Regions from separate parts of the Algoriphagus aquatilis genome, predicted to be linked through region 2. Evidence: riboswitches for the same ligand, from Rfam matches in the RefSeq annotation. Region 2 holds a riboswitch; the other holds the start of a gene.
What was found. Region 2 has a riboswitch for S-adenosylmethionine ahead of ACFPIK_RS08880 (hypothetical protein). Riboswitches for the same ligand answer to the same signal wherever they lie in the genome.
Positions count from the first base shown of each region.

Region 1 (14,830 bases), on a different contig from region 2:
CGGGGGTATCTGCAGAATATTCCCTGTAAGTTTTGCTGCTGCTTCTTGGACTTGGCTGAGGGAGATCGAAGAAGGATCTGAAACCGGTATCACCGGCTTTTCCAGGTCGAATGATTCAGTGGTAGCACCGATAACAAAAGTTCCGGTGTATTCTTTCTCCTGACCCATGAAGGTCTCGATCTGCTTGGTCATTTTGCCTGCACATACGATCAGAAGACCAGTAGCCAATGGATCTAAAGTGCCCGCATGACCTACTTTCTTTATTTTAAGGGCGTTTCGCACTTTTTTGACCACATCAAATGAGGTCCATTCCAGAGGTTTATCGATAAGGAAAACTTCTCCGTAAGCTTCTTGCTGCATGTTTTGTGAGGTTGCTTTTCCAAGAAAAGCGATTGGAATCAGTTCTTCTCTGATTTTGCAAAAATGGCGTAAAACTCAAAAATAAAGCCTGCCAATGTCACAATGGGACCTATGGTCAATCCCAAAACTCCATTGCCATGGGGCTCACCGTCCATTCCGATCAAGATAAATCCAAGTACGATAAGCGCCATTCCGATCAGCATTAGTCGGTAGTTTTTCTTGGAAAAGGGAAAAGATGTATTGCTCATGGGTTAATAAAGTTCGTCCAAAGACATGTTTAAATATTTGTTCACAGCGCGCAAAGTACTCAATACAGACAGAATTCCACCGATCAGAATTAAGGCTCCAAAGAGAATTAACATTAATTCAAGGTTTTGAAGCATAGCAAATCCTTCAATATTGGCTTGGGTGTACTGGATCAATGCGTAAAGGATTCCTGATGCAATCAATCCTGCTAGCATTCCAAAAAAGAACGCTCTTACCAAGAATGGCTTTCGGATAAAACCTCTGGTAGCACCCACCAATTGCATGGATCGGATCAAAAAGCGTTGAGAGAAAAGTGCGATTCGAATGGTATTGTTGATCAACATGATCACTGTGATGATCAAAATGAGAATGAAACCTCCCATGACCAGACTGACTTTCAGCAGATTTTTGTTAATAGAATCGACCAAATCTGTCATGTAAGAGACTTCAAACACTCCTGGAATGTCCTGAAGTTCTTTGGCGATTACATCGATTTGCTCTGAGCTTTGGTATTCATCGGATACGGAAAATACAAAGCTGTCTCTCAACGGATTGTCTTCCAAAAACTTGGTAAAGTCTTCTCCTGTATTTTGCACGAAAGTGGCAGCAGCCTCTTCTTCTGAGATAAATCTAAGAGAAGAACTATCGGATTTGATCAGGACAAATGGCCTAGATGCAAGGTCTTTTTGGAGTGAAGCCAATTGATCTTCGGGGAGATTTTTATCCAAAAAAACCTGAATTTCAATATTTTCCCGGATCATCTTGGTCAAAGACTGAGCTTGAATCAAAATGATTCCAAATAAACCCACGATAAAAAGTGAAAGAGTGGTGCTGAATAGCACACTTCCAAATTTGAAATAGCCTAGTGTTTTTTTCTTTCGTGCAGGACTTGCCATGGATTACAAAATTCAATTCAAAATTAGGAAAGCAGATGGGATTTACCCAATCGATGTGCCAGAAAGGATAGGAATGACTTTTTCCCCTGAAATTCCCCAAATCTGATCACCGTCTTTGGGTTCTACTAGAGCTAAGCCGGTGAAGTTTCCGAAACTTGGCAAAATCAAGGTGGATCCGGTTCTGTAAAAACAAGGTATTCTGACGGATTGCCTAGCTTTTCCCCTCAACAATACTCCAGGATGCAGGTGCCCACAAATATTCAACTTGCCATCCAAAGCCTTTTCAAAGGGTTCATGGGAAAGTGCGAACGATTCAATGACCAAAGGTTCCTGATGGATTTTCAATACAGACTGCCGGTAAACAGATGGATGAAGAATGTCATGATTGCCTTTAACCAAGTGAAATTGAGTTTGAGGGAAAGTTTCCAAGAAGGAATTCAGAACCTCCCATTGTTCATTCCAGACACTATGGAAGAGATCGCCCAGAAAGTAGGTATGTCTAGGTTGAATCTCTTGGTGAAGTGTTTTTAGGGTTTTGAAGTCGGCGTCATGAACAGGTTCAGGAATGGGAATCCCTGACTTTCGAAAATGTGCCGCTTTTCCAAAATGCAAGTCTGCTATCAAAAGGATTTCTAATTCCTTGATCCATAACACTTTTTTAGCCAATAACTCCAGTGAAAAGCCCTTGAAAGGTACGGTGACACTCATTATTACAAACTACTTCTTATTTCTAAGTCAAAAACAATTTCAAAGCTATTCGTATTTAAGCATATCAAACCGATGTTTTCATGAAAATGCGACAATTTACTTCACTGCTTATCACCCTCATCTTTGCTATTCCAGCTCTATCCTTAGCACAAACTGAAAGCGCGATTTTAGGGGTATGGTACAACACCGAAAAAACGGCTCAAGTCGAAATTCAAAAAAAAGGGACTGAATTTATTGGAAAAATAGTGTGGCTGAAAGATCCCAATCCACAGGGCAAGCCTGCCACCGATAAAGAAAACTCGGACCCCAAACTGAAAACAAGACCCTTGCTAGGCTTGCCACTCCTCACAGGGCTTAAGTATTCTTCAGGGATTTGGAAAGGAGGGGAAATCTATGATCCTCAATCCGGCAAGACCTATTCTTGCGAACTCAAGCTCAAATCACCGGAAATCTTGGAAGTAAAAGGATACCTCGGTTTCTCATTTGTAGGTCGGACTGTCGAATGGACCAAAGTGAAAAAGTAAAAAAAAGCCTGTGGGTTAATCCCACAGGCCTTTATTCTGATAGATCTGAATTTAATTCTCCAAATAAAATGATTTGAGTATGTAGGCCAGCTGCTCAAATTCGATCAGAAAGGCGTCGTGTCCTGCTGTAGAATCGATTTCCTTATACGTTCCTCTTTTCACTTTTTGGCTGATAAACTGTGATTCCTGTGGAAGAAAAAGTATATCAGAATTTACCCCTATAGCCAATACACGGGCTTCAATCTGTGCTAAAGCAGCTTCTACGCCTCCTCTGTTTCTACCCAAATCATGGCTATCCATGGCTTTGGTCAAGGTCCAATAGGAGAGTGCATTGAAGCGGTTGGCCAGTTTTTGACCTTGGTATCTGAGATAGGATGATGATCTAAATCCATCTAGTTTTTCTTCTTGATCACTTTGCTTGATTCTCAAATCAGCTGGAGATCTGTAGCTGAGCATGGCAATGGCACGTGCTGTTTCCAAGCCTTTTTTACCAGCATCTTCCTTCCGATTTCCCCAGGTACAATCAGACTCAATGGCCATCCGCTGGGTTTCGTTGAATCCGATTACCCAAGGAGAGGTTTTAGCTGTAGATGCCAAAATCACGGCATTTTTCAGTTTTTGACCTAAAGTCACTGCCCACTCCAGTGCAACTTGCCCACCTAGTGAACCTCCGATCAGCGTATGGATTTTCTCTAACTCCAGATGAATTCGCAGGGCTTCCAGACTTGCAGCTAAGTCCCTTGGCGTTACTTGGGGAAAGTCATAGAAATAAGCTTCTCCTGTTTCGGGATTGATGCTGAATGGATTTGATGAGCCATAATTGCTTCCCAGAAGATTGGCGCAGATGATGAAATGATTGCCCGGATCAAAGAATTTATCTTCTCCGATCAGTCCGCTCCACCATTCTGCAGCTTTTGAATCTCCTGTCAGAGCATGGACCACCCAGATGACATTGGATTTTTCCGGATTGAGCTGACCATAGGTAGTGTAGGCGAGATGAAATTGAGAAAGAATTTCACCTGATTCTAAGGTTAGAGGCTCTTGGGAATGGAAAATTTCCTGCGTCATAGTCAAGTCTGCGAATTCGCTGATAAGGTTCATTGGGGTAATTAGGAGTAATTAGATTTGGTCAAATGCCTGCTGCAAATCAGCCTTGATATCTTCGATGTGTTCGATGCCAAGGGATAATCGAAGCAGGGTAGGAGTCACACCAGCAGCTTTTTGTTCCTCATCGTTGAGTTGCTGATGCGTTGTAGCAGAGGGCTGAATAATCAGCGTCTTGGCATCTCCTACATTCGCTAAGTGAGAAATCAACTGGAGCTTATTGATGAAATGAGAAGTGGATGCTTTATCGCCTTTGATCTCAAAACTCAGCACTCCTCCAAAACCATGTTTAAGGTATTTTTTGGCAGCATCGTGATAAGGTGAAGAGGTAAGTCCAGGGTAATTTACTTTGGAGACCTTTGGATGAGCTTCCAGCCATTTGGCAATTTCCAAAGCATTGTCCACCGTACGTTGCACTCGAAGGGAAAGTGTCTCGATGCCTTGAAGTAAGAGGAACGAGTTAAATGGGCTAATAGCAGGTCCCAGATCCCGTAGACCTTCTACCCGTGTGCGAATGGCAAAAGCAATATTGGGAAGTCCAAGTGGGTTGTTTTCGCCAAAAACCTCCCAGAAATTCAAGCCATGGTATCCTTCAGATGGCTCTGAGAATTGAGGAAATTTTCCATTACCCCAATTGAAGTTACCTCCGTCTACGATGATACCACCAATGGAAGTTCCGTGTCCACCGATCCATTTGGTCGCTGAAGCTGTCACAATATTTGCTCCATGAGCGATAGGTTGGCAAAGGAATCCACCCGCACCAAAAGTATTATCTACGACCAAGGGTATTCCATGCTTTTTGGCTAGTGCAGCTACTGATTCAAAATCCGGAATGTTAAACTCAGGATTTCCGATTGTTTCCAGATAGATGGCTTTGGTTTTATCATCAATCAGTTTCTCCAAATCTTCTGCTTTGTCACTTTTGGCAAATCGAGCATCAATCCCTAGGCGCTTAAATGCCACCTTAAACTGATTGTAAGTTCCTCCATACAAGTAAGGAGAGGAGACAAAATTTTCCCCTGCCTGAAGAATGTTGTGCAAGGCCAATAGTTGTGCTGCTTGCCCTGAACTGGTAGCTACAGCTGCTACACCGCCTTCCAAGGCTGCAATTCTTTTTTCAAAAACATCCGTGGTCGGATTCATGATCCGGGTGTAGATGTTTCCAAATTCTTTTAATCCAAACAGATTGGCACCATGCTCGGCAGAGTTGAAAACATACGATGTGGTCTGATAAATCGGTACAGCCCGCGAATTAGTTGCAGGGTCAGGAGCTTGTCCGGCATGTAGCTGAAGAGTTTCAAAACGATAGATTGCTGACATAAAATTGAGGTTTAAAGGGTTAAGAATTTATTAGAAAAGAAAGGTTTTGTTAAATCCTGAAAAACACGAAAAGAGCATAGAACCAGAATGATTCAATCTGTCCGATGATCCTGAAGATTTTGATTTTTTGGCTTGAAGCCTAAGAAATTGGAGGAGGTAAAGATGCCTTTTCATCATACGAGGAATTTATAGTTCCAAATGAGACCTTCTCATTTGGCAGGAATTGGCACCTTGGATTTTCCAGGTTGCCAGAGGGTCTTAGAGCCTGTCTCTCGCCTCTTCTTTATAAATCCTCACACTGGAAAAAAGTGAAAGGATGCTGCAAAGAAAAGCCCCTATTTTTGAAAATCAAACAATAGGGGCTTAAATTCTTTTTTGAATTTTTCAGAATTGATCGTCTGAATACCTGAAGACAGGATGAATGTTGTCAAAATCTGGTTTAATCGTAGTTAATTCCTTCACCAATCCATTATCCAAGCCATATACCCAACCATGAATTTCAGGTGACTGGCGGTCTTTCCATGCTTTTTGAATAATTGAAGTCTTCAGTAAATCCTGGCATTGCTCCAGGACATTTAACTCCACAAGACGGTTGACGCGGGCTTTATGGTCTGGGATTGAATCGATCTCTGATTCATAGGTTTTATATACCTCTTTGATATTTCGCAGCCACTTATTGATCAATCCAAAGCTTTGATGGCCCAGGGCAGCTTCTACACCACCACAGCCATAATGCCCGCATACGATGATATGCTCTACCTTGAGCACTTCCACCGCATACTGTAGGACTGAGAGCAAATTCAAATCAGTATGCACCACCATATTTGCGATATTCCGGTGGACGAAAACTTCACCAGGATCGGTTCCCGTGATTTCATTCGCAGGAACACGGCTGTCTGAGCAGCCTATCCAAAGGAATTTCGGTCGCTGCTGATGGGCTAGACGGTTGAAAAAGTCCTTATCTACTTGAAGCTTCTCTTCCGACCAAGCTTTGTTTTGTAATAGTAGTTTCTCGTATGGGTTCATTGGACTTCTCTTAAGTGATAGGTGTATCCTTCTATGGTGATGGTAATATTTTTGGAATGTGCTGAAGCAATGAAATCATTCAAAACCTCTTGAATATCATGATCGATAAATACCGCTTTGGAAGCATTCAAAATCACATAACTTCCTTCAGGTATTTGAGTCAATTCCTTCATCAATGGAGCTTTATTGAGAAAAGAAACATCTTTTTGAAGCTTCACTAAGTAGTTGCCGTTCAGTTCTGTAACGGTGACGGATCGTTGAAAATTGGTTTTCATTACAAAAAACAACCCAACCACCATTCCAATACCAATTCCCACCAACAGGTCTGTCAATAGAATGGCAATTACTGTGAAAAAAAATGGTAAAAACTGGTTCCATCCTTTTTCAAATTCATGAATAAAAATCGAAGGTTTGGCAAGTTTATAGCCTACCATAAAAAGCACAGCCGCAAGGCAACTCAAAGGAATTTGGTTCAAAAATCCTGGAATACTCAACACTAAAACCATTAAAAGTATACCATGAAAAATCGCGGAAAGCTTCGTCCGCGCTCCTGAGGCAATATTGGCGGATGTTCTCACGATCACGGCTGTCACCGGTAGTCCACCGATCAATCCCGAAATTGTATTGCCAATTCCTTGAGCGACCAATTCTTTGCTGGAAGGTGTGATCCGCTTGTATGGATCCATTTTGTCGCCTGCTTCTATGGATAGTAAAGTTTCAATGCTTCCAATCACAGCCAATGTCACGGCCACAATCCAAAAAGCTGAATCGGCAATCAACCCAAAGTCGGGAAAAGTGAGAAGTGAAGGAAGTTGACTCAAACTGGTTAAAGAAGGAATAGAAACCAAATGCTCATCCTTCAATAGCCAATCAGGCTGAACCTTAGCGTATAAACTATTCAATAAAATTCCAGATAAAACAGCCCATAATGCTCCCGGTATTGCTCCGAGCAGTTTGTGATTTTTGACTTGAGGTCTTTCAAAAAATATCAAAATGGCTAAAGCGATCAATACAATTGGGATAGCTCCTGGACTGTAATACTGAAATGCATAATAAATCTCTGTGAAGGAATTATGCTTATCCATCTGCTGAAAGGCAAAGTCACCTATGAAGTCCTTGTCATAGCCTAGCGCATGTGGAATCTGCTTCAAAATCAAGATCAATCCAATGGCGGTAAGCATTCCCTTGATGACTGAATGAGGAAAATAGTATCCCAAAACTCCAGCCTTGGCAAAACCTAAAATCAATTGGATCAAGCCTGCCGCCACCAACGCTCCCAGAAAAAGCTCAAATGTTCCCAGACTGGAAATGGAATCCAAAACAATGACTGTCAAGCCTGCAGCAGGACCACTGACTGACACATGAGATTTGGAAAATGCTCCCACTATTACTCCACCAACTATACCTGCGATTAAACCTGACATAGGAGGAGCGCCACTTGCGATGGCTATACCTAAACAAAGGGGAAGTGCTACCAAAAAGACCACCAAACTGGCCTTAAGATCATAGCGTAAATTGGAACCTAAAAGGCTTTTCATAGAAGTTTACTCTTGCTCTGAAGTTTTTATCATAAAAACATTTTAAGATAAAGGTAAAATTCACAAATGAAAATTAAGATTTCTGCCTTTAGCTAAATTGCTCGAGTTATTTGAGTAATTCTTGAAATGCCCGATCTATTTTCTTGAAATCAAAGTCAGAAAGCTGGGTCGCCATTTTTGATTTTATTGCTGATAAACAAAGGTTTCCAATACTTCCTTCATGGGAATGATTGACTTGACTCTGATCGGGTGCAAATTGACCCGCCTCGATATCCAGGCCCACTTTTTTGTAAGCATCTCGGAAAGGCACACCCTGTAGTACGAGGTCATTCACTACTTCGACTGAAAAGAGATGCTTGTAAAATGAATCTTGAAGGATGTTTTGCTTCACTTTGATTTCTTTAAGCATAAAGGTGCTCATGCACAGACAGGACTTCAACGTATCAAAAGCAGGAAAAATCTCCTCCTTCAGCAGCTGCATATCCCGGTGATAACCTGTACTCATGTTTGTCAAAAGAAAGCTCACAGCAGTCGGCACCGCCTGTATCTGATTGGTTTTTGCCCGGATCAGTTCAAAAACATCCGGGTTTTTCTTGTGGGGCATAATGCTGCTTCCTGTAGTCAGATTGTCAGGAAAGGTAATGAACGCAAAATGCTGGTTCATAAACAAGCACACATCGGTCGCTAGTTTGTTGAGCGTTCCGGCGATACCTGCCAAAGCAAAAGCTAGGGTTCTTTCTGTTTTTCCACGGCTGTTTTGGGCATTGATTACATTGTGGTGCAGATCAGCAAATCCCAAAAGCTCGGTGGTTAAAGTTCGATCAAGGGGAAAACTCGACCCATAACCCGCAGCAGAACCCAACGGGTTTTTATTACTCAGGTCAAATGCTGCCTTCAGCATTCCTAGATCTTCCGTGAGACCTTCCGCAAATGACCCAAACCACAATCCAAACGAAGAAGGCATGGCTAATTGGGTATGGGTATAGCCTGGCATCAAATCGTTTTTGTGCTTTTCTGCCAAGGAAATCAGCAAATCAAAAAGAGTCTGAGTTTCTTCAAGAATCTCCCGAATGGCAGCGCGGTAATACAGCTTCAGATCCACCAAAACCTGATCATTTCTGCTTCTTCCGCTGTGTAACTTTTTCCCTACCTCTCCATATCGCTCGGTCAACAAAAATTCTACTTGTGAATGAACATCTTCCACGCCCGGAGCGATTTGAAACTGACCCTTTTCGATTTCGAAATAGATTTCCTTCAATCCTTTCTGGAGGATCAGATTGTCCTCTTGAGTCAACAGACCAATTTTGGTAAGCATATGCGCATGGGCCATCGATCCGAGAACATCAAACGGTGCGAGAAGAATATCAAATTCCGGATCACGACCGATGGTAAATTGTTCGACTTCTTTTTTGCTATCGGTAGCTTTTTGCCAGATTTTCATGATTCAAAGTTTAGCTGAGTGCTGCGTAGTGATTGATAATGGAGATATAACCTTGGATACCGGATTTAATTTCTTCCAGGTAAATGTATTCGTCTGCGGTATGCGAACGGGCCGAGTCTCCTGGGCCGATTTTGACCGAAGGGTAGGGAATCAAGGCTTGGTCCGAGAGGGTAGGGCTGCCAAAGGTCTCCAAGTCCAAAGCATCCGCCACGCGATACATTAAGTGATCATTGGGTAAATGTGATGATTGAAGACGGAGCGAGCGGGGAGTTAATTCAGCTTTGAGAATATCCCGCAGTTCTTCCAATGCTTCTTCCAACGTATAAGCATCGGTTACTCTGACGTCCAGTACATATTCGCAAAGGTCAGGAACTACGTTGTGCTGCTGCCCGGCTTTAATCACCGTACAAGTGACTTTGGTGCGACCTAGAAAAGGTGAGGTTTTGCTGAATTGGAAGTTTCGGATTTCTTCCAAATCCTCCAAAGCCAGATAGATGGCATTGATTCCTTCTTCTCTTGCGGCGTGACCTGCTTTGCCGTGAATTTTGGCATCGACGACAAGTAATCCTTTTTCTGCAACTGCCAATCGCATCTGCGTAGGTTCTCCAACAATGGCCAATTCAGCTTCGGGAAGCTGAGAAATGAGGGAAGCAATACCGTTTTGACCGGAGATTTCTTCTTCCGCAGAAGCTATCATCAACAAGTTGAAGGGTAGGTCTTTTCCTATAAAATGGCAAAAGGTGGCCAAGAGCGACACCAACGGGCCACCGGCGTCATTTGACCCGAGGCCAAAAAGCTTCCCGTCTTCTACGATCGGGATAAAGGGATCTTTGGTATAGCCAGAATTCGGCTTGACGGTGTCGTGGTGGGAATTAAGCCAAACTGTTGGCAAAACAGGATTGTATTCAGATGCAAAAGCCCAAATGTTGTTTCCGCTGCGATGGGTTTCTACTCCTTTTTCCTTTAAAAACTGCTCGATGAGATCACCGGTTTCTTTTTCTTCTTTGGAAAAGGAAGAAGTGGAAATCAACTTTTCCAGAAGATCTACCGCATCATCAAACAATCTTTTCAAATCTTCCATCAGTACAAATCGTATCGTTGACGCTCGATGATGGTTCCGGATTTTTTTCCTTTGGCTGCCAAAAGAAGATTTTCAGCTTTTCCAATCCACACATGATGTACCCCTTTTTTCAAGGCCTCAAAGGCATTGTCCAGCTTGGGAATCATTCCGGAATGAATCACATTTTCCTTTCTCAATTCGGCATAAATATCCTCATTGATCAGTGGGATGATTGAATTTTCGTTTTTCTCATCAATCAATACCCCAGCTTTATTGAAGCAAAAGTAAAGGTTGACATGGTGATCTTTTGCCAGACTGGTAGCCAAAGCCGAGGCAATGGAATCCGCGTTGGTATTGAGTAATTGGCCTTTTTTATCGTGGGTGATGGCATTGACCACCGGTTGAAGTCCCGCACTGAGCAGGGTATCCACCAATTCGGTGTTGATCTCCTGAATATCTCCTACAAACCCATAATCAATCCCTTTGACCGGCCGCTTGATGGATCGGATCAGGTTGCCGTCCGCACCGGTCATCCCGATGGCATTCACTTTCAAAGCCTGAAGTTTGGCCACAATGTTCTTATTGATCAGACCCGCATAGACCATCGTTACGATGTCCAGGGTATCCTTGTCCGTAATTCGTCGACCATCGACCATTTCCGGCATCACGCCCATACTTTCTCCAAATCGGGAAGCCAACACACCTCCTCCGTGAATGAGAATTTTATGCCCAGGAAACTTGGCGAAAAGGGCCAAGAACTCATCCAACTTCTCCGGGAAGTCGATGACGTTTCCGCCGATTTTGATAATAGAGATTTTCATGTGATCGTTAATTTTTTTTATTTGCCACATGGAATCTCGCATGTTGAACCTGAAAAGTAAAGTTCATCATTTTTGTCATGCTCGATTTCATAGGTTTGGAAGCTAAAAAAGGTTAACCGAGCATTTTACTAAGTACTGCCTGTGCAGCGTAGATTCTATTTTCAGCTTGCTTTTGTACCAAAGAGCGGGAACCGTCTAAGATTTCATCAGAAAGCTCGAGGTTTCTTCTCACCGGTAAGCAATGCATTACCTTACCGTTAGATGCATTTTTAAAGTGATCCTCTGTCAGCATCCAGCGGGAATCTGTGCATAAGATTTTCCCATACTCATTAAATGCCGACCAGTTTTTAACATACACAAAATCAGCATCCTGAAGGGCTTTGCTTTGATCGTATTCGATGGTAGCACCCGCGGTGAAAGACTCATGGAGTTCGTAGCCTTCGGGATGGGTGATCGTGAGGTCATGTCCCATTCCAAGTGACCATTCGGCAAAGCTGTTGGCCACGGCATGAGGAATAGATTTGATATGAGGCCCCCAGGTAAGAACTACTTTTGGTTTCTTTTTCCCTATCAAATGCTCCTGAATGGTGATCTGATCGGCTAAACTTTGCAAAGGATGTCGGGTAGCCGATTCCAAACTCACCACTGGAATTCCGCTGTGTTTGATGAATTGACCAAAGATGAAGTCCGTCATATCTTCTTCTTTGTTGGTCAGAGAAGGAAATGCACGGATCGCTAAAATGTCAAAATAGGAACCCAAGACTCCTGCAGCATCTTTGATATGCTCCACGGTGCCTTTGTTCATGATGGCACCTTCCTGCATCTCTAGGGCCCAACCTTCCTTGTCCATGTTGAGCACCATGGCTTCCATGCCCAGATTTTGGGCAGCGATTTGAGTAGAAACTCGTGTTCTGAGAGAAGGATTGAGGAAAATACAACCGACACGCTTGCCTTGGCCTTTGGCTTGGTCAAGACGTGGATTGGCTTTATAGGCGAGAGCCAAATCGATCAATTCCTGACCTAGCTCTTTGGATTCAAATTGGGTGAAGTACTTCATGTAGTGGGTTGAATTGGCTCCGAGAAACTCAATTGGCTAGAATTTCCTTCAGAGCGGTCAAGAACGAATTTAACTGATTCCATTCGACAGACAAAGGTGGGAGCAGACGTATTGTCTGTTTTCCGGCAGCCGAACCGGTGAACATGTGGTATTTTTTGACCAATTCATTGCGGACAGGACCCGCATCCCGATCTAGGTCAATCCCGATCATCAACCCTTTTCCTCGAACCTCAATGATTCCCGGAATCGTCTTCAATTCCTCGATCAATCGATCTCCAAGCTCCAATGCTTTAGCTTGCAGATTTTCTTGTTCCAAAACCTCCAACACTGCCAATCCCGCCGCGCAAGCCAAATGATTTCCTCCAAAAGTGGTTCCTAACAAGCCATAGCTCGCTTTGAATTCCGGAGAAATCATCAAGCCACCGATTGGGAAACCGTTGCCCATACCTTTGGCCATCGTGATGAGGTCAGGCATGATGCCATCTACCCACTGATGGGCAAAGAAACGACCCGTACGGCCATAGCCGGATTGCACCTCATCGAGGATTAATTTGGCTTCGTATTTCTTAGCCAAAGAGGAAATGCCACGGAGAAAATCTGGTTCGGGAACCTGAATTCCACCCACCCCTTGAATTCCTTCTATGATGATGCCTGCGATGGTATTGGACTTCAGCGCTTCTTCTACCGCTTCGATATCACCCCAAGGAAGGATGTGAAAATCTTCTCGAGCATTGCATGGAGCTACGATTTTCGGATTGTCTGTCAAAGCCACAGCTCCGGAAGTTCGGCCATGGAAAGCGCCTGAAAATGCGATGAAACCAGACTTGCCAGAAGCAAACGAGGCCATTTTAATGGCATTTTCATTGGCTTCTGCGCCTGAGTTGACCAAGAAAAGCTGGTAGTCATGTAGGCAGGAGAGGTGTCCTAGTTTTTTGGCCAACTCTTGCTGAATTGGAATCTCAACTGAGTTGGAGTAAAAAGCGATTTTGTCCAGTTGATCTTTGATTCGCTTCACGTAATGCGGATGCGTATGCCCGATGGAAATCACTGCGTGACCTCCATAGAGATCCAAATATTCTTGCCCCTGATCGTCCCAAAGCCGACAGCCTTCTGCGCGGTCAATGGTGACGGGAATGAGGGGATATACGTCGAAAAGATTCATGGGGAATTACGATTTACTGCTTGATTTATTTCGAATTTCGGATGTATGATTTCGGTTGGTCCGAAATCCGAAATCCCATTTCCGAAATCAGAAAGCTATTGATTTAAGATTGAGTCCCAACTTCTCTTCCAGTCCAAAGGCCAAATTGAAGTTTTGCACGGCCTGACCGGAAGCACCTTTTAATAGGTTGTCAATCGCTGAATAAATGACCAATTGTCCGGCTTCTTTTTGGACAAATAGAATGCACTTATTGGTATTGACTGCTTGCTTCAAGTCGATATCCTGAGTGGACACGAACGTAAAAGCCGCATCCTTATAGAATTCCTGATAAGCTGCCACTGCCTCGACTTCGGATCCTTCAAAAGGAAAATAAGCCGTCACCCAAATTCCACGGGAGAAATTGCCCCGATAAGGAACAAACAAGAGTTCTGACCCAAAGTCAGGATTCAATTGCCTGAAAGTCTGCTTGATTTCCTTGAGATGCTGATGGGTGAAAAGCTTGTAAACCGACATATTGCCTGTTCGATAGCTGAAATGGGAAGTCTCAGCAAGCTTTTTTCCTGCACCTGTAGAACCTGTTATTCCACTAATGTGTACCTGATCTTTGATCCAACCTTTAGAAATTGCCGGTGCCAAAGCCAATTGAATCCCTGTAGCGAAGCAACCTGGATTTGCGATTCGTTTCGCGGTTTTAATTTTAGAGGAGTTTACCTCAGGAAGGCCATAAATGAACCCGTGCGATTCATCTCTGAAATCTGTTGAAAGGTCAATGATAACCGTTTCAGGAGAAAAGGAGTGAGCTTCCAAAAAGCCTTTGGTCTCTCCGTGGGGAAGGCCCAAAAACACGGCATCCACTTCAGAAGGCACTACGTCGGTAAATACCAAGTCACAATCTCCAATCAAATCCGGATGTGATTCGATGACTTTTTTTCCTTTTTGGCTATTGGAGTGGACACATACCAGTTCGACCGCCGGATGATGAACCAAAATCCGAAGGAGTTCGCCTCCGGTGTAGCCTGCCGCTCCAATGACCGCTGTTTTGATCTTAGTCATTTCCGCTGTTGACTTTGTGGAAGATGGCAGTTTGGTTACCCAAGATTCGGGTAAATCCTTTGACATCTTCTCCTGTGTAGCCTTTGTTCATTTCTCCATAGCTTCCAAACTTGGAAGACATCAAATCATGCTCGGAATGAATTCCAAGTAAGGTGAAACGGTAAGGCTGAAGCAATACACGAACATCACCGGAAACAAACTCTTGGGTACTTGCCAAGAAAGCCTCGAGATTTCTCATCACCGGATCGAGGTAATGACCTTCATGGAGGTGATTTCCGTAGAATTCAGCCTGCTGATTTTTCCAGAACATCTGCCACTTGGTCAAGGTGTGTTTTTCCAACAACTGATGGGCTTTGATAATGATAATCGGTGCAGCCGCTTCAAATCCTACGCGGCCTTTGATGCCGATGATCGTATCACCCACGTGAATATCACGACCGATTCCATAAGGTGCTGCCAAAGCCTGAACCTTCAAGATAGCATCCACCGGATTATCATAAGTCACTCCGTTTAC
Region 1 covers NZ_JBHSKS010000002.1:335,850-350,679, reverse strand. The annotation lists gene truB (tRNA pseudouridine(55) synthase TruB) at 1-360, opposite strand, end outside; gene ACFPIK_RS03845 (DUF3098 domain-containing protein) at 399-608, opposite strand; gene ACFPIK_RS03840 (cell division protein FtsX) at 612-1,502, opposite strand; gene pdeM (ligase-associated DNA damage response endonuclease PdeM) at 1,545-2,210, opposite strand; gene ACFPIK_RS03830 (DUF2147 domain-containing protein) at 2,291-2,734, shown strand; gene ACFPIK_RS03825 (homoserine O-acetyltransferase family protein) at 2,786-3,835, opposite strand; gene ACFPIK_RS03820 (O-acetylhomoserine aminocarboxypropyltransferase/cysteine synthase family protein) at 3,854-5,158, opposite strand; SAM riboswitch class I at 5,342-5,450, opposite strand; gene can (carbonate dehydratase) at 5,543-6,184, opposite strand; gene ACFPIK_RS03810 (SulP family inorganic anion transporter) at 6,181-7,722, opposite strand; gene argH (argininosuccinate lyase) at 7,829-9,163, opposite strand; gene ACFPIK_RS03800 (M20 family metallo-hydrolase) at 9,174-10,244, opposite strand; gene argB (acetylglutamate kinase) at 10,244-11,044, opposite strand; gene ACFPIK_RS03790 (Rossmann-fold NAD(P)-binding domain-containing protein) at 11,157-12,101, opposite strand; gene ACFPIK_RS03785 (aspartate aminotransferase family protein) at 12,130-13,263, opposite strand; gene argC (N-acetyl-gamma-glutamyl-phosphate reductase) at 13,351-14,316, opposite strand; gene ACFPIK_RS03775 (argininosuccinate synthase) at 14,309-14,830, opposite strand, start outside.
Region 1: linked by a shared signal. The riboswitch ahead of ACFPIK_RS03820 (O-acetylhomoserine aminocarboxypropyltransferase/cysteine synthase family protein) and the one ahead of ACFPIK_RS08880 (hypothetical protein) in region 2 are both predicted to bind S-adenosylmethionine.

Region 2 (14,830 bases):
CTTGGCTTGCACCACATAGAGCTCCTCCAAATCCTTCCGTTTCCTCAACTGATTACATACCTCATGTATCAGTTGTTTGGACTGAATCGTAGCTAGCGAAACATCTTTCAATGGTGAGGGAATTCCAATCGGTAGATCATGCACAAACTCGCTGTAGAGAACCAGATTCCAAAGTTCTTGGCTAATCCCTTCATACTTCTGTTTCTGTAATCCTACTCCCAAAACGGACTTGGTGAAGGTTTTGAATTCTTTCACCCAAGTCTTATCTGATTCCAAGAAAGCAACTTGATCCGCCGAAGGCACAAGGATGGCTATCAATATTTCCACATTTGAACTGGCTTTTAAGCCACTCTTTAACTTGGGGTAATTATTACCGTCCACCAAGGCATCAATGGCATCAAAGGAGGGATGGCTGTCTTCCTTGAAAAACTCCTCGATCTTGAATTCCTTTTCTGGCAAGGCCGCCAAGCACAACTGCTTGTATTCATCGGCAGCTTCATCCGGAAAAAGCCTTCCTCCGGCTGAGAAAAGAATAAACGGATCAAAGGTCAGTTCATCCTGATCCTTCTTAAGCTCAAAAGGCACATAGACTACCAGCTTTGCGTTTTCCTTTTTGGGCATTTCATGCACCCAATAGTCCAAGGCCTCTTCTCTGGCTAGGACCACATTTTCGGAGGCATCAAACACCTTGACCTCTGAACTCTGAAGGTCCAATACAATTTCTTTATAAAATAGGCAAGGATCGTAAATGACTAATCCCTTACCCGATTCCAGCTTTTTTAGAAAATGACTTTTAATAAACTCTCGGATCATATCAATCTAGTTTGAGCTGAGATGCGGATTTTATTTCCTTCACCTTCTTTTCCTTGGGCTTGACTTCACAGATATCCTCAAGGCCATGGACTATAGCCATGCTTAGATCCTTCTTACATTTCTTGCGAACTCTTTCTGGCCAGATACTGTAGGCTAAGTGAGCCCAATCATATTCTCCTTTTACCAATTTTTCCCAGCAGTCTTGAGTAGATTTCTTCCATTTTGAATGGCGGAAAAGATTGTTCAATGGTGCTGCTGTAATAAGTACTCCATCATCATGATTGGGTTTGTATGGAAGTTGTGAGACCCTTAATAGCTCTTCCTTAAAATCTTCCAATTCGGCTAGAAATTCCTTTTTATCATTCAGCTCTTTCGCAGAACTATTCATTCCTAAAACTTCAACCATTTTTGATATTTCTTTGATTTTTGGTTCAATCAATTGATTAATCACCGAAAAAAGAGTGGATTCACTTAGTTTGGGATAGTAAATCCAAACAGTGTAAGAATTTGATTTTGTGGAAATAGGCCAAAATAAAGGAGCTTCTCGTCTACTTTTAGTATATCTTAAATAGTGATAATTAAAAAATCCGGAAGGATTATTTATATAATTTTCCAAATTTCCATTGAACATATTGTTTTCAATATGGTGCCCTAAATTCTCCAAGTTGATCCCTGTTTCTAAGAAGAATGACGACAAATATTGAAATAATGAATAATTTGAATCCTTATCATTTGAAATAAAACCATTAGATAGTGTTTTGAAATTACTCCTCTCGCCAATCTCTCTAAGTAGTCGAGGATTATTTGGTAATCTATCAAAAAAAGACTTATTTATTTTGTTTTTTTCTTTGACTGCTTGATCATTCCAACGTGCAAAAACAAAACCAATAGAAAATTGAATTATTTCCTGACATACTTCCGATAGGAACACAGAAGGATCTACAAAATAATTTGTAAAAAATAAAGTTTCCGTTGGTCGATTTGTCTTATATCTTCCAATCAAATTCTTCGAATTTAAACCTAAACCACTTCCTTCTAACCAAATCTTATCATTTAAATCAATGCTTTCATAATAATTTTGATGATCACTTATTAAGCTATTCTGCAAATTTTTGATGCTGTTTTTTATATTAGATAAATCGTCTAACTGATTTAGAATTCCTTCATATTCAAGGTTAGTTTCATCAAATGAATAATATTTTCTTTTAATTTGTATTATGCGTTCAGTGTTTTGAATTACTGAGTTTGTTTTTTCTGAATCCAATTTTGGAAATGGAAGAATATTTATATATCCTACGTGCTTATGTTGACCACAATATAAATTTATAACATATTGAGCCAAACTCGAATTTAAAAATGCAAGAGTGATTAATGCATCATTATGATTCAAATCTGGAATTGCTTTGCCTTCGGAAGTGAAAATCATATCTTTCTTAAAGATATGGGCATCTATAATATCACCTCTTTTCCCAAAACAAACACCCGGCAATCCATGGTAAGAAAGATTTCTGAGTGTAACTTTTTTGTTTTTTTCAACTAATGTTGCATCTTTTCCATAGATAGTTTTCTCTCTATAAACACAATAAAACATTGAAAATGGACCGCCATTGTATAGTGTGCGATATATTTCATGTTCTTTAATTTCCCAAAAAAGCCTAAAATGTTCATTTGACACTAAATTGTGGCCTTCTCTAACCTGAGCTCCATTTCTTTCTAATGAATCAAATTTTCTAAAAAGCTCGACAATTTCTTCATTCCAATCATATCCGATAACTGCATTAGGTAAATTCGTAAAGCTGGATGATTTCATCCATTTCTGTCTGCTTACATCATTTATAGATTTCAATAGTGAAATTTCTTTATTGCTTTCACTTTGAAGATTTATAAATACGCCTATAGAATCTTTCTTCATTTTACTTTGGACTGAAGCAGTTGTTTCAACATTTGCATCAAGTACTCCCCATCCAGTATCAATTAAATGAGTTATTTTACTGATAAGTGAGTCAATTCGGAATGACTCGTAAGAACTCTTTATTAAAACCGTTCTGTCATAAATAGAGCCTAATTCTCCACTTTGTTTTAAGAGGTCGGTCATTCTAGAAAAAAAGCAACAAAGAATGTTTTTTCCCCAATTTGGATAGTTTTCATTAAAATAATCCTCTGTTAAAATAGATCCTGCTCCAAACGGAGGATTCATCACAATTACATCATATCGCTTTCGGCATAATTCAATAAAGGCAAAGCCTCTTGCGGTATCTTCTGCAAAGAGTAATTTTTGAAATGCATCTTCCCCTTCTGCATTTTCTGCAAAGGATTTTAAGGCTTTGAGTACTTCTTCCTCTGCAGTATCAAAAAAGTCTTTGGAGATTTTTTGTCCTTTGCCGTAGATGGCCGCCATCTCAGCCACTTTATTCTCCTCTTTGCTTCCGAAAAGGGATGCCTGTGTGGTTGAGTGTTTAAACTGCTCGTATTCCTGTCGGGCTATTTCGATCTCTTTCTTAAGCTCTTCCTCGATCTTGAGCAGAAGCCCCGTTTCCCCTGCCAATTGCATTTTATCCCAAATAATCCTCACTAATTTCCCAATCGGTCCGGGGAGGGATTTAGAAAACTCACTTAGCAGTTGCTTATCCCCAGGAAGTGGTTCTGCAATAACCAAATTACTTTTGCTGATGGAAGGTCGATCTGCTGGTTGAAGATTCAGTGCATCAAAACTCTTTTGAGCGCGCAACCACAAACTTAGACCTGCAATCTGGATTGCTCTGGGGTCAATATCCACCCCGTGAATATTGTATCGTAAAATTAATCCCGGGATTTCCTTGATAAAGTCCTCTCGAAGGTATTGATCCCGCAAGTCTCGAAGCAGAGCTGGATGATGATCCCATGCCTCGATATAGATCTGCTCAAAAAGATCAAAGCCATACAGCCCAAAGTGCATAGAACCACAGGCAGGGTCGAGAAAGAGAATCTCCCGGGGATCTTTGAGGGCTCTGAATTCCACATAATGTGCTCCATCTACTTTGGTCTCCGGAATAGCTTCCCCTTTCTCCAAAAAGATTTCTAAAGATTGCTTGACCATGTACTGGCAAAGGTCTTTCAGGGTGGTTGTTCCCTTGGTCATTTCATACCACTGCCTACCCAAGCTATTGTCCACCAAGAACTGTACGACATAGCGGGGGGTAAAAAATTGGTTTCTGACCGCCAGCTCTCGACTATTTCGTGGAGCATCAGATGCATCCCGCATTTCCGATATTTCTTCTCTGCTATTGTAGTATTGGTAGATCCAGCCGATCGTTTCGTCTTCTTTCCACAGGTTGATAGGTTGGTGTCCAGATTCCCGATAGATATTCAGCTCTTCCTCATTGATGATCGTCAACAAATCCAACAATACCCGCTCCGAAGGAAACAATAAAGCGTATGGGGAGAAGCGGTCAAATACCGCAGGTAGATCGATGGCCAATTCGTCAAAAACATGACCGATATACCATTTGTACCGGGTGAACTGATCGGCTGTTTTAGCTCCACCGGTTAACTGATCATAGACCAAAAAACCCTCCGAATTATAGCTGTTGCGAATAGACTCCCGGATGATGTTTCGTTCCTCAGACATTCGGAGCGCAGCGAAACGGTTAAGAATGGTAAAAGCCTGTTCACGTACTAGTTGTCGGACTGCTTCTGGGGCTTTATTGTCACCAGCAATGGTAGATTCCAAATAATGCAGTCGCTGTCTCAACAGCCTAGCCGTTTCGATGACGGATGCCTCTCTTGAAGTAAGCTCCTCTACCAGAAGACAGGTACCGTTCGGTCGAATACCATAAAATTGTTGAAGTTGAGTTTCAAATTCACTCATCAACAGTTTCTTCGCAGCCTGTACGAAGGATTTGATTTTATTTCTAGCTCCTTGGGATAAAGACATCTTACCAGTTTATTTCAATTTCATTACCTGCATTTAATTCCCCTCTTACTGCCTCCAAGGCTGAAATCAAGTCATCGAGTTGACGCTCGGATGAAATGGTCTTGGAGAAGGTGGATAAATCTTTTTTTACTTTTTTCGCTCCATCAAGAGGTTTTGCTGGCAGCGGTTTTGATTTGAGATATTCCGCTTGCTGTTCTCTGACATACAGAATCTTGTTGGTAACCACGTAATTGGAATTCAAAACTTCCTTGATCCCTTCGAGCCCTTGTTTGTTTTCAATGACCAATCCGTCAATCTCTTCAGAAAGGATATCTTGTTGTTCAGAGGTTAATCCATACCAGTTTTTTCCGGACTTAATTTGTTTTACCTCAGCTTCAATTTTTTCATTTTCTGAAGTCAACAATTTTTGGCAATAGTCAGCACAAAGGGTTTTGATATTGGAAATGGCATCTTTCAGATCCGAAATACGATTGAAAAATGAATGGTCAGAGAGAATATCCTCAATGGCCTCAAAATCTTTTCGGGTGTTTTCTTTGAGCTCTTTGGGTATTCCAGAATCTGGTAAGGCCTCAATACTGTCTTTCAAGGAATTTGCCTCTTTGAAGGCGTGCTCCATTCCTTGTTCAAATCCCTTGTGAACACTGGCAATCCATTTCAGATTTTCAAACAAATCAGAATCAGGTTTGCCTAATCGGAATGCCGCGTCAGAACCTTCCCCTTTCAGAACCTCGGCAATCCCATCCTGTACTTCTTGCGCTTTATCCTGGCCAGGAAGCTTGAGGTAATTTAGCTTTGTTTTTATGGAAGAGTACTTGGTTTGAAACTCTGGGAAATGTCTTCTTACTACCTCTGCTATTCGGTCTTGCAGCGGTGGCACTTGATCTCCTGTCAAATGGGTTAGCCGCTGAACCGATAAAGCTAGCATTGGATTGGAGGGTTTTTCGGTAGCTTGATAGGCAGAAATTCCTACTTTGTTGAATCCATTGACATTCTTTAATGACTCAATTGCCTTAGGACCTTTTACTTTGATGTCTTGACCACTTAGCCTGAGTTTGATGTCTGAGGCGAGGAACATAGCCGACACTAAAAACCGCGTGGTGTCTTTACTCCATCCATAGGGCGCAGAATCAAAATGGTCTAAGAGTCTTTTACCTTCTACATGATCTTCTCTGAGAATATACTCTCTAATCGATATAATCGCTTCTTTATCCAGATCTACTGAACCATCACTTTTGATTAAGTCAAAATGATTAAGTGTTTGGGGAAGCATTTTCAAATCAGTATAAGAGAGTAACTTTTCAGCATCACTTCCTCCAATAAGAAGTGGTGCTTGTTTGTACTTTTCAAAAACCAATTCAGCCACTTCCTTTAACCTGCTATTCGCGGATTCCTTGAATTTATTACCATACGATATGACAGGTTTATTTGTCCCCCTGAAGACAAATTCACCTTTTTCAAAGCTCTGAATGATAACTCTACGGACGGAGTCCTTCAGCCTTTTTGCCTCTTGGTCTTGGCTGTTTAGGTAATCATTGATCTCCTTATCTTCGTATCTATTTCGAGTATTATAGATCCCCTCGCATTTGACAATTTCGATGATTTCGTTGGTAATGTCTTTCTCCATCTTGCCTAGGAGAAAGAATCTAGATGACTGAGACTTATCTGTGCTGGATTTGAGAAGGTCCTCCAATACTTTTGAATATTCTGTTGCACTCAATAGCAGTACTTCCAACTGAATTTCCTCATTGGTCTCCAATAATTTAAAAACCTTTCCATCCTGATTAAAATTGACACCAGATCTGACAGTTTTAGTATTCAGCAATCTGGCACTAGGTACAGGAGTGAAGATATCCGTCAAGATGGATTCATAGATTTTCCTAATATCACCAGTTGAGGGAAGAATTTTATTTTTCTCCAGCTCAATGCTGATGATGGCATCAGTCATGAACCTTAACTGTCCATCAATTTCATTGAGTGTACATCCCGGGGTACTTTTTAATTCGTCAATGATCAAACTAACCTCTGCAAAAACAGAATCACTACTGACATGAGGGTGCATCAGTGAAGCCACATTTTTTGTGGAGAGGTGAAAATCATCAAGTAACTGTAATACCGCAATGGATTTGGAGACTTTGGCCTGGTCTGAGGATTCTCCATAAAGAGTGGTAATCTTATCCACTGCTCCAACGATATGGCTGTAGGATTTTCTGATATCAGCCTTCAATACATCATAGATATGGTAGGTAGTAGCCAATTTCCCCACTTCAAATTCTGCCAAAGGATTGCTTTCGGACGCTAATTTTTCGGTGAGAATGTCTTGAATGACTTTGATTGCGGAACGCAGACCAACCCCGCCCGTAATCTTTGCCAATCGGCCAAGAAGAGAAATGATGATCTCAAAGTGTTGCGGCAAAAATGGATACAGGTTGATGAAAAGTTTTTCATCCAACTCGTCTTTTACGTACATCGTACGCTCACACTTTTCTAGCTTGGTATAATGGCGAAGCTTTTCTCCATTTGCCTTGTAAAGATTCCGTAATTGATCAGAGAAGTTGCTGGACTTTCCTAGAATCCTTTGGGTACATATTTCTTTAATATCAGAAGCTTCGATTTCAGCCTTAATTGGGAATCGAGCATTCAATTTATAAAGCTTATCAGAATTAAGCCTTGCATTGGGATTATCTTCAGTGAGCGTTTGTTGTGCTGTGGCAAGGAGCCAAGCTTTCCCCCCTCCGATATCTTTCAGATTCTCCAATGTCCCTTGCATGGACAAAATCAAACTATCCTTGGCCGAAATGTATTGGCCCACTTCGTCCACTACAAAAACTATATTTTCCTTTCCGGTGATGTTGCGAATTGTGGAAAGCAATTCTTCTACCTTTTGCTTATCCGTTCGCATATCATCTACTCTGGTAATCTTAAATGACCTGCTATCAGGCCAAATTTCAGGGTAAATTTCAGCTGCAAGATTACTGGCAATTCCTTTTGCCCTAAGAAGATCACTGTTCTTTATTTCATCCCAATCTTTTCCATGTTCTCTCTTAATCTTATCTACAAAGATTTTGAGTTTACCATCTTGCTGAAGCATCTGTTCCAAATAGGCCAATTGGCTATCAGTAGAATATCCCGCCAGCTGATTAACCTTTGCAATTAAAAGCTCCAAGATTGGAGGAAGTGTACCACCTTTTATTTGTTCAGTGGCACAGTCTAAAAGAATGACCGCAGGATCATACTGGTTGACAATATTTTTAAATAATTGGGAAGTAGGAAGAGAATTGATTCTGTTTGACAACCTATCGAGGAATAGTTGATTCTCAACCTTTAAATCTTTTTGAAGTCCATAGCCTAGGTATTTTGCAAAGGAGCTTTTGCCTGAACCATAAAACCCTGAAACCCAAATTCCGATCTCATGTGAGCCCCCTTCCATGCCACGATGTAAAGAATCCAAGATCTTATCAAAATTCTCTTTGAGCTTTTCTGTAACCACATACTCAGAAATTTCATTTTTTAGATTGATTTCTGAAGCGTTACCAAAAGTGACTACCTTCTCTATAGACCGGTAGATGTTCTTGTCTGAGCCAAATATTTCTTTAATCTTCGTCATTAACTTAACTCTTTAAAAGTGCTTTGATCTATAATTTCCATCTTCAGGATAGAAGCCCAAAAACTTTAATGCGGAACCGGAAACTTCTCCAGGATACATGATAATCATAGGAACTTCGATTTGATTGTAAATTTTCTGTTCAACAGGGCCGAACCTGGTAAAGGGGTGAATTGCCTCTACATCGGTGATAAACAAAACTCCGTTTTTTAGTTGCTTGACTTCCTCTTGCTTAGAAAGGATAGCATTCTCAATGACTTGTTGGTTTTTAAGGTTCTCGCCCAAACTTTCATATACGTCTTTCATTTCGTATTCATCTTCGACAGCATCCTTACCCGCCTCAATTCGATAGTCATCTTGGCTGAAAAAAGACTTTAATACCTCATGAAGAGATAAGGATATTGGCTCAAGATCCCGATGCTTTGCAAGATCCAGCCAACCTTCATTCAACCTTTTCTTTACACTCTGGATGTCGTCTAGACTAAAGGTCAAATAACAAATGGTTTTATCACCGCTATGGTCATGAGCTTTGGGCTGAACCAAGTAGTCCAGTAAATCGCTATATCGTTTATCTGCATTCATAGTCTATAAATTCCTCCATGGTTTTAAAAACCCACCCAATTTTTAGAATCTCTCCCGAGTATTGAAAAATGAATGTTCCTTTAAAGGAAATTCTTTCAATTTCTTTAATCAGCTGATGAAACTCGAATCCCAATAAAGACCAAATTTCATCTTCGACAATTTTTTGATCACTATATCCCTTGAAGTGAAGTTCGTGCAAGAAAAAACTACACACTTTTGTATTAGGAGAAGTTACTTTTAGAAATCCTTCCTTGTCCAGTAGTCCAAAATCATTTAAACAAGAAACCAGGTAGGAAGAAACTCGTGAAATCATTGAATCACTCCAGGCTGGGGCTTTTCCATCAGAAATTGCCCTTAAAAGGAAGCTCCTCGAAGTGTCCTTTGTGATCTTTTTTGAATGTTTCTCTTTCCGTAATTCCAAAACAAAATCAAAAAGGACCTTATTTGCCCGGCTCGTGTAAACGAACAGGATGGACTTGAGTGAATCCAGGCTTAGTCCGCTTTCCCGCAATAACTTTAAGTTTTTAACTGTATTTTCATTGGCTTTCCAATATCGATCAAAGAATACCAGGTTGATGATATCTTTCGTTCGATGCTCAGTAGACTTATTGAGGATATTATGGGAAATACAACGAGTTATGAATTCGGACTTAGATTCGCCAATTTCATAAAACTCGATAAGCGCCAGAGTTTCATTGACCAATCCCGATCCTTTAGCGAGGTTACTGTTGTAATTGAATCTTGGTGAGGTCATTAATTCAGATATGGGTGAACTTTGTAATCATGCTCAAAAGCAGAAAGGTAATGAGCTGCTAGGACCTGAATGATGTCTGAATCTATCCTTTCTGTTGATCCAATATTAATAGGACCATGGTGTCGCTCAATTGATAAGTCCTCTGAAAGGCTTTTCAAACATTCCAAAGCACCGTCATACGTAAGGGATTTATCCTCTACTTGTATTTTTGCCATTTTGAATAGTTTCTCTTCCACCTGAATCGGGAGTCTGAAGAGATGGTAATAATTAGCCCCTACCTCTGAATCAACCAGATGCCTGATTGGATCGAGGTAAAAATTCATTTTTTGGTTAATGGATTTTGGGAAGATGTAACCTAAGAAATCCTTTGAACTAGACTCAAAGAATTGAGTGTTCCACCACTTTCTATCTTCCATTAAGAAACCAACGACGGTTCTTAATTCAGAAATTTTTACGAAAACGCTTTCTTTCATATCAAACCTTAATATTCAGGGGTGATCTTCATATAAATGACAAAACTTTACTCTGAGCTAAACTTTTTTTTGAAATGAAATCAGAAAAATTAACCGTGAAGCTAATCTGAATCCATTTCCTCACTTCCAATTAAGTGATTAGTATCTATTGAGCTGAGACCAGAACTAAATCTTGTCATTGGAAAAGTAGCACTATTTTTATAAGAACTCAATCTAAACTTATCCTAAAAAGTAAATAATTTGAAGGCGATTTTTTGGTCACGACTTTATATGAAAATTTCACGAACAAACCTCAAGCAAAGCCTTTATTCTTTTGATCAAACTATTGAGATCCTCTTCCGGATTCTCTGTATAGTAAATTCTGTAAGAAGATGTTTGACCTGGGCCGCCTTCAAATTCACCGTATTCTGGATAGATAAGGTCATCCAGAACTTCAAAGAGTAATAAATTATAGTTAGGTATGTCAATTTCCCACTCATTTTTTTCCGCATTGAAGTTACATCGGTCTTCATACAGGATTTCCTCCCAAAGGGCTTGAAGGGTTTCATTTTCAAATTCTAATGGATTTGCAGGATATCCACACTTATTTATTTGGGATATAAAAAATTCAGTGAGAAGTTCTTCTAAATCAATTTTATCAAAAATATATCCACCGTCAAGTGAATCAAAGGTCACATCGTAAAGGGCAAATAAATGTTCACAGTTTTCTTCACTCTCGCAATATGGACAGGCAATGGGTTCTTCAGTATCTGGATTGGTTATCATAGTTTTTTAATTAAAGTAGTAGTAAAATGATTTCAATTATTTTGAATGATTCGGTTTGATGGTATTAAGCTTTTTATGATTCCGATTCCTTATGGGATTGGCATAAATGGGATCAAGGCTTTGGAAATAGGGTAAAATCTAATTTCCGGATACCTTGATCCTGGTTTTCAAATTTTAATAAAACGGGATTCCGAAGGAAACATCCCCGTCCTTAGTGGTGTATGGATTTTCCAGAACAGATCCATCAAACTCACCCTCTGTAAATCCAAAGATGAAAGGCAAGGAAACATCATCAGGCCCTTCTAAGATGCAAAGGCAGGTTTGCAGCCAATACCCGGTATCATGTGCACGTTGTATGCTCTCTTCCTCCAGGTCCCACTCTAATTCGCGCGATGTTTTTTTCTTCTCATAGTCATCTTCCCAATTTTCGTCTTCTTCACGGCGTTTTTTTTCTTCTTCATCAATCTCCTCTTCCTCTTCGCCATAATCATTTACCCAATTCTCATAGGTGTATTCAAATGCCCAGTTTTCGGTTACCTCAATCATTGAATCATTTCCACCTAGTTCAGTGAAAAGCTCAAATGCGTTGTTTTCCGCCAAGGCTTTGAACTTGGGTCTTTTCTTTCTTGTGTCTTCAAAAATGATTCTTCGGCGGTCATCTATTTCCTCTATAGAAAGGAGTTCGTCCCAGAGTGCTTGGATTTCTTCCGGGGTATGGGTTGGGTTTTTCTCTGCCATTTTAGTGTTTGTTTTCGATTTATTTTTAGAGAATTGGGAAATTTCGGTTTTGGGTTATGTTTCTCGATTTAACCTATTCAAAACTTCAATTTTGAAATTTCTTAGTTTCTCAAGGACTTCTTCCAGGACTTTAAAGTCCAAGATATATAGCAGCGATCCTGATCCTGAAGAGAGGTAGGTATCTTCATGTCTCGGGTTGCCTGTCAAAAGGGATTCTCCAAATAATTCAAAAATGGCATTTGTCCGGTTGTAGGAATAGGGTGAAAACATGGAATATAGTCCGGTTTCTTCTTCCTCAAGCGCTTCATTTTCTTGGAACAAGGAGGAGATTTCATCTGTCAGTGTAATGATTTCATCAAACTCTGGTTCGGTCCATTGGAACTCCCCTTCCCACAAGAGTGCCAGTATGTGAGAACAGCTAAAAACCATAGCCCCCGCGTTATTAATGCCGCCACAAACAGGACAAAGCTCATCACCTCCTTCTTCTTCAGAATTTTCGTCGTCACTGTCATCAGATGCTAAATAAAACCCTTCTAAGGAAGCTAATGGAAAAGTGGAATCGAAAGGTAAAATCAAATAGCTCCTCGCTTGGCTAATTAGGCTAAATGAGCCTAAAGTGTTGCCAAGGCTCAAGCTTGCTCCTGTGAATGAATCATCTTTGTCAAATTGTAAAATCACATAAGACGTTATGCCTGTAAGATCAAGCTGGGAATTTAAAACCTCGTGGTTGACTTGAATCAACAACCCTTCTAGATCAGAAGAAATCCAATTTTTTACTTGAATGCTGGTTTCGGTAGTGAGGAGTTTGGTGCAATGAATTTTACGATCCTCTTGGTTTTTAAACCAAAGAACCACCTCTTGAGAAGCTAGTGATTTCGTCATTTTTATTTTTTGTTTATGGAAAGTCAAATTAATACCTGGACCAAGCCCAGTTTCCTGTTTCTAATATGATACTCTCGATCCAGTCAAGTCCTTCCAATTCAGGTATGTCCCGGTAGAGATATCCTGATTCAAATGGATTGGAATAACAGTTTCGCTCATAGGTTAGCACATAGTCCCATTTTTCGACTAATCCATTTTTTTGGAGTATATCAACTGCCACATGCTGGAGGTAATCCCAAGGAAATTCCATTTCTGCCATCACCCAGACTCTTCCATTCGTCACTCCGGGCAAATTGTACTTAGTGGAAAATTCAAAAATGGTTTGTTCGGTTTTTGGATAGATCGCTCCAACACGGATAACCAATGCGGAGTGGAGTATTCTAAGCCTCTCATCTTTAACTATTTCAACATTTATCATACTTCTAGGTTAGAGTGTCAAGTGGTAGATATCAGATTCATTTCTTTGGATATTTGAAGAGAAAAATCCTCCAGGTTCAGGAATGTCCTCATGCAAATCGAAGGAGGTACAGTCCTTGGGTAATCCTTCAAAGATTAAGGTGAACTCATGGGGCTTACGCGGTTTTAACCGAGTCCATTCAGGATAATAGCTGATGTTTAAAGCAGAAAGTAGCTTACATACTGTGGAAGATCCCTTGGGTTTGAGAAAGGTGCTTGGCCAGATCCGTATCCGCGGATCAAAATATGGAGAGGGATCGTTTATGCAGTGAATGATGGTTTGTCTTTCCACCAAAGTATATTCCTCTGCCTGCTGCCTTAACTCGATTTCAAACTCTATTTTAGGTTTAGGAAGTATGATTACTTCAGAATTTTCCCAAGTGGAAAATTGCGCCGGGAGTTGATTCGGATCAGTAAATCCAAAACAATGGTAATGTGATTTTTTTAAAGACATGATAACATAGTTTTTGGTTAGGACTAGTTACCATCAAGAAAATTGGGGGATTTGCAGGTTAACACTTTTGGTCTGCAGGGACCCTCATCATTTTACCACCGTGGCGTTTGACTCGGTTGGTACCAGGTTTCCTGGTTCTTGATGATTTTTCAATTTAATTCAAGCTATTTGAAATAGTTAAAGGAGATCATATTCTATTGGTAAAATAGGGCTACATAAACGCCTCCAATCCTTTTAGTCTCTCGTAAGTCTCTTTTATCGACTCCCCTCGTTCTGCGGCTTTCTCCAGAGTATTTCTCCAATGCACCGGATAGCTCATTATCTCTTTTGTCTGTTCTAGTGTCAGTTGTTTTTTGATGCTTGGGTCTTCTGATTGATTCATTTTTTTATAGAGTTAGGTTGAATGACTTTGATTTGGATGTTGGGTCGCCGGTGCTTGATATCTTCTTTGTCTGCCCAGGGTCTAGTATAGAAAATCTGCTCGGCACAGATACGCTGGATAATCCTTGAAGTGTAATGACTGAGAGGTACGGGCAGGTCTTCGAACGTCACTTCGAAGACCATTTTGCCCCGGATTAAGGCCATCTTATCCGTTGGTTTGGTGTAGCTGAAACTGAACGATATGTTCAATTGGAAACGCAGCGTTAAAGGGTAAAATCAAAATCTGCTTTGCCTGAGTGATGATACCGAAGGTGCCGGCTGATCTTCCCAAACTTAAACTGGCTCCTTGGTAAAGACCGTTTTCGTCAAACTGCAGCGCTACATAAGGTGAAGCTCCGGAAAGATCCAATTGGGTATTCAACAGGGAATGAGAAAAGGAAATCAAAAGCGCCTCACTGTCTGTAGGAAGAATTTCCACGATTCGTAAGCTGGCAGCATCGGTTACCAAATGGCTGCAAGAAAAGGAGAGCGTACTCTGATCTCTTAAAGTGAGGGTTAGTTCTTTTTTACTTGATGTAGACATAGTGGGATTGGTTTTAAATGAATTTTGATTCAATGTTAAGTTAGTTTGACAACTCAATTATTGCACTGACCAATTCGGAGATGATGTTCTTTTTGCTCACGCCATATCCAAATCCTGAGCTTCCTTGCCGCCGGAACTTCACGACAATGGCACCATCCCTCAGATCTATGATTTCACCTGAAAAATTCATCAGGCCACCGGTGGCGGGGTTATAAGAATATTCAAAAGTCAGCGCATATACCGTGGGCAAGGTGATACTTTCCTGGGTGTCCACGGTGACTTTTTGATCACTTTTCACCTCCAAATTCTGACCTGTGGAATTGATGCTGGCAGATGATTTACTCTCGGCTGAAATCGTTCTTTCCGCTGCTGTTGGAGAGATTACTTTTAGGTTTATTTCAGAAAACATCAGCTCGCTTTCAATTTCTGAGCGGA
Region 2 covers NZ_JBHSKS010000005.1:149,066-163,895, reverse strand. The annotation lists gene ACFPIK_RS08930 (PglZ domain-containing protein) at 1-813, opposite strand, end outside; gene pglX (BREX-1 system adenine-specific DNA-methyltransferase PglX) at 815-4,726, opposite strand; gene brxC (BREX system P-loop protein BrxC) at 4,728-8,330, opposite strand; gene ACFPIK_RS08915 (BREX protein BrxB domain-containing protein) at 8,343-8,909, opposite strand; gene ACFPIK_RS08910 (BrxA family protein) at 8,896-9,663, opposite strand; gene ACFPIK_RS08905 (BrxE family protein) at 9,663-10,136, opposite strand; gene ACFPIK_RS08900 (hypothetical protein) at 10,416-10,901, opposite strand; gene ACFPIK_RS08895 (hypothetical protein) at 11,076-11,639, opposite strand; gene ACFPIK_RS08890 (hypothetical protein) at 11,694-12,383, opposite strand; gene ACFPIK_RS08885 (hypothetical protein) at 12,550-12,939, opposite strand; gene ACFPIK_RS08880 (hypothetical protein) at 12,949-13,431, opposite strand; SAM-I-IV-variant riboswitch at 13,485-13,581, opposite strand; gene ACFPIK_RS08875 (hypothetical protein) at 13,810-14,016, opposite strand; gene ACFPIK_RS08870 (hypothetical protein) at 14,018-14,395, opposite strand; gene ACFPIK_RS08865 (hypothetical protein) at 14,436-14,830, opposite strand, start outside.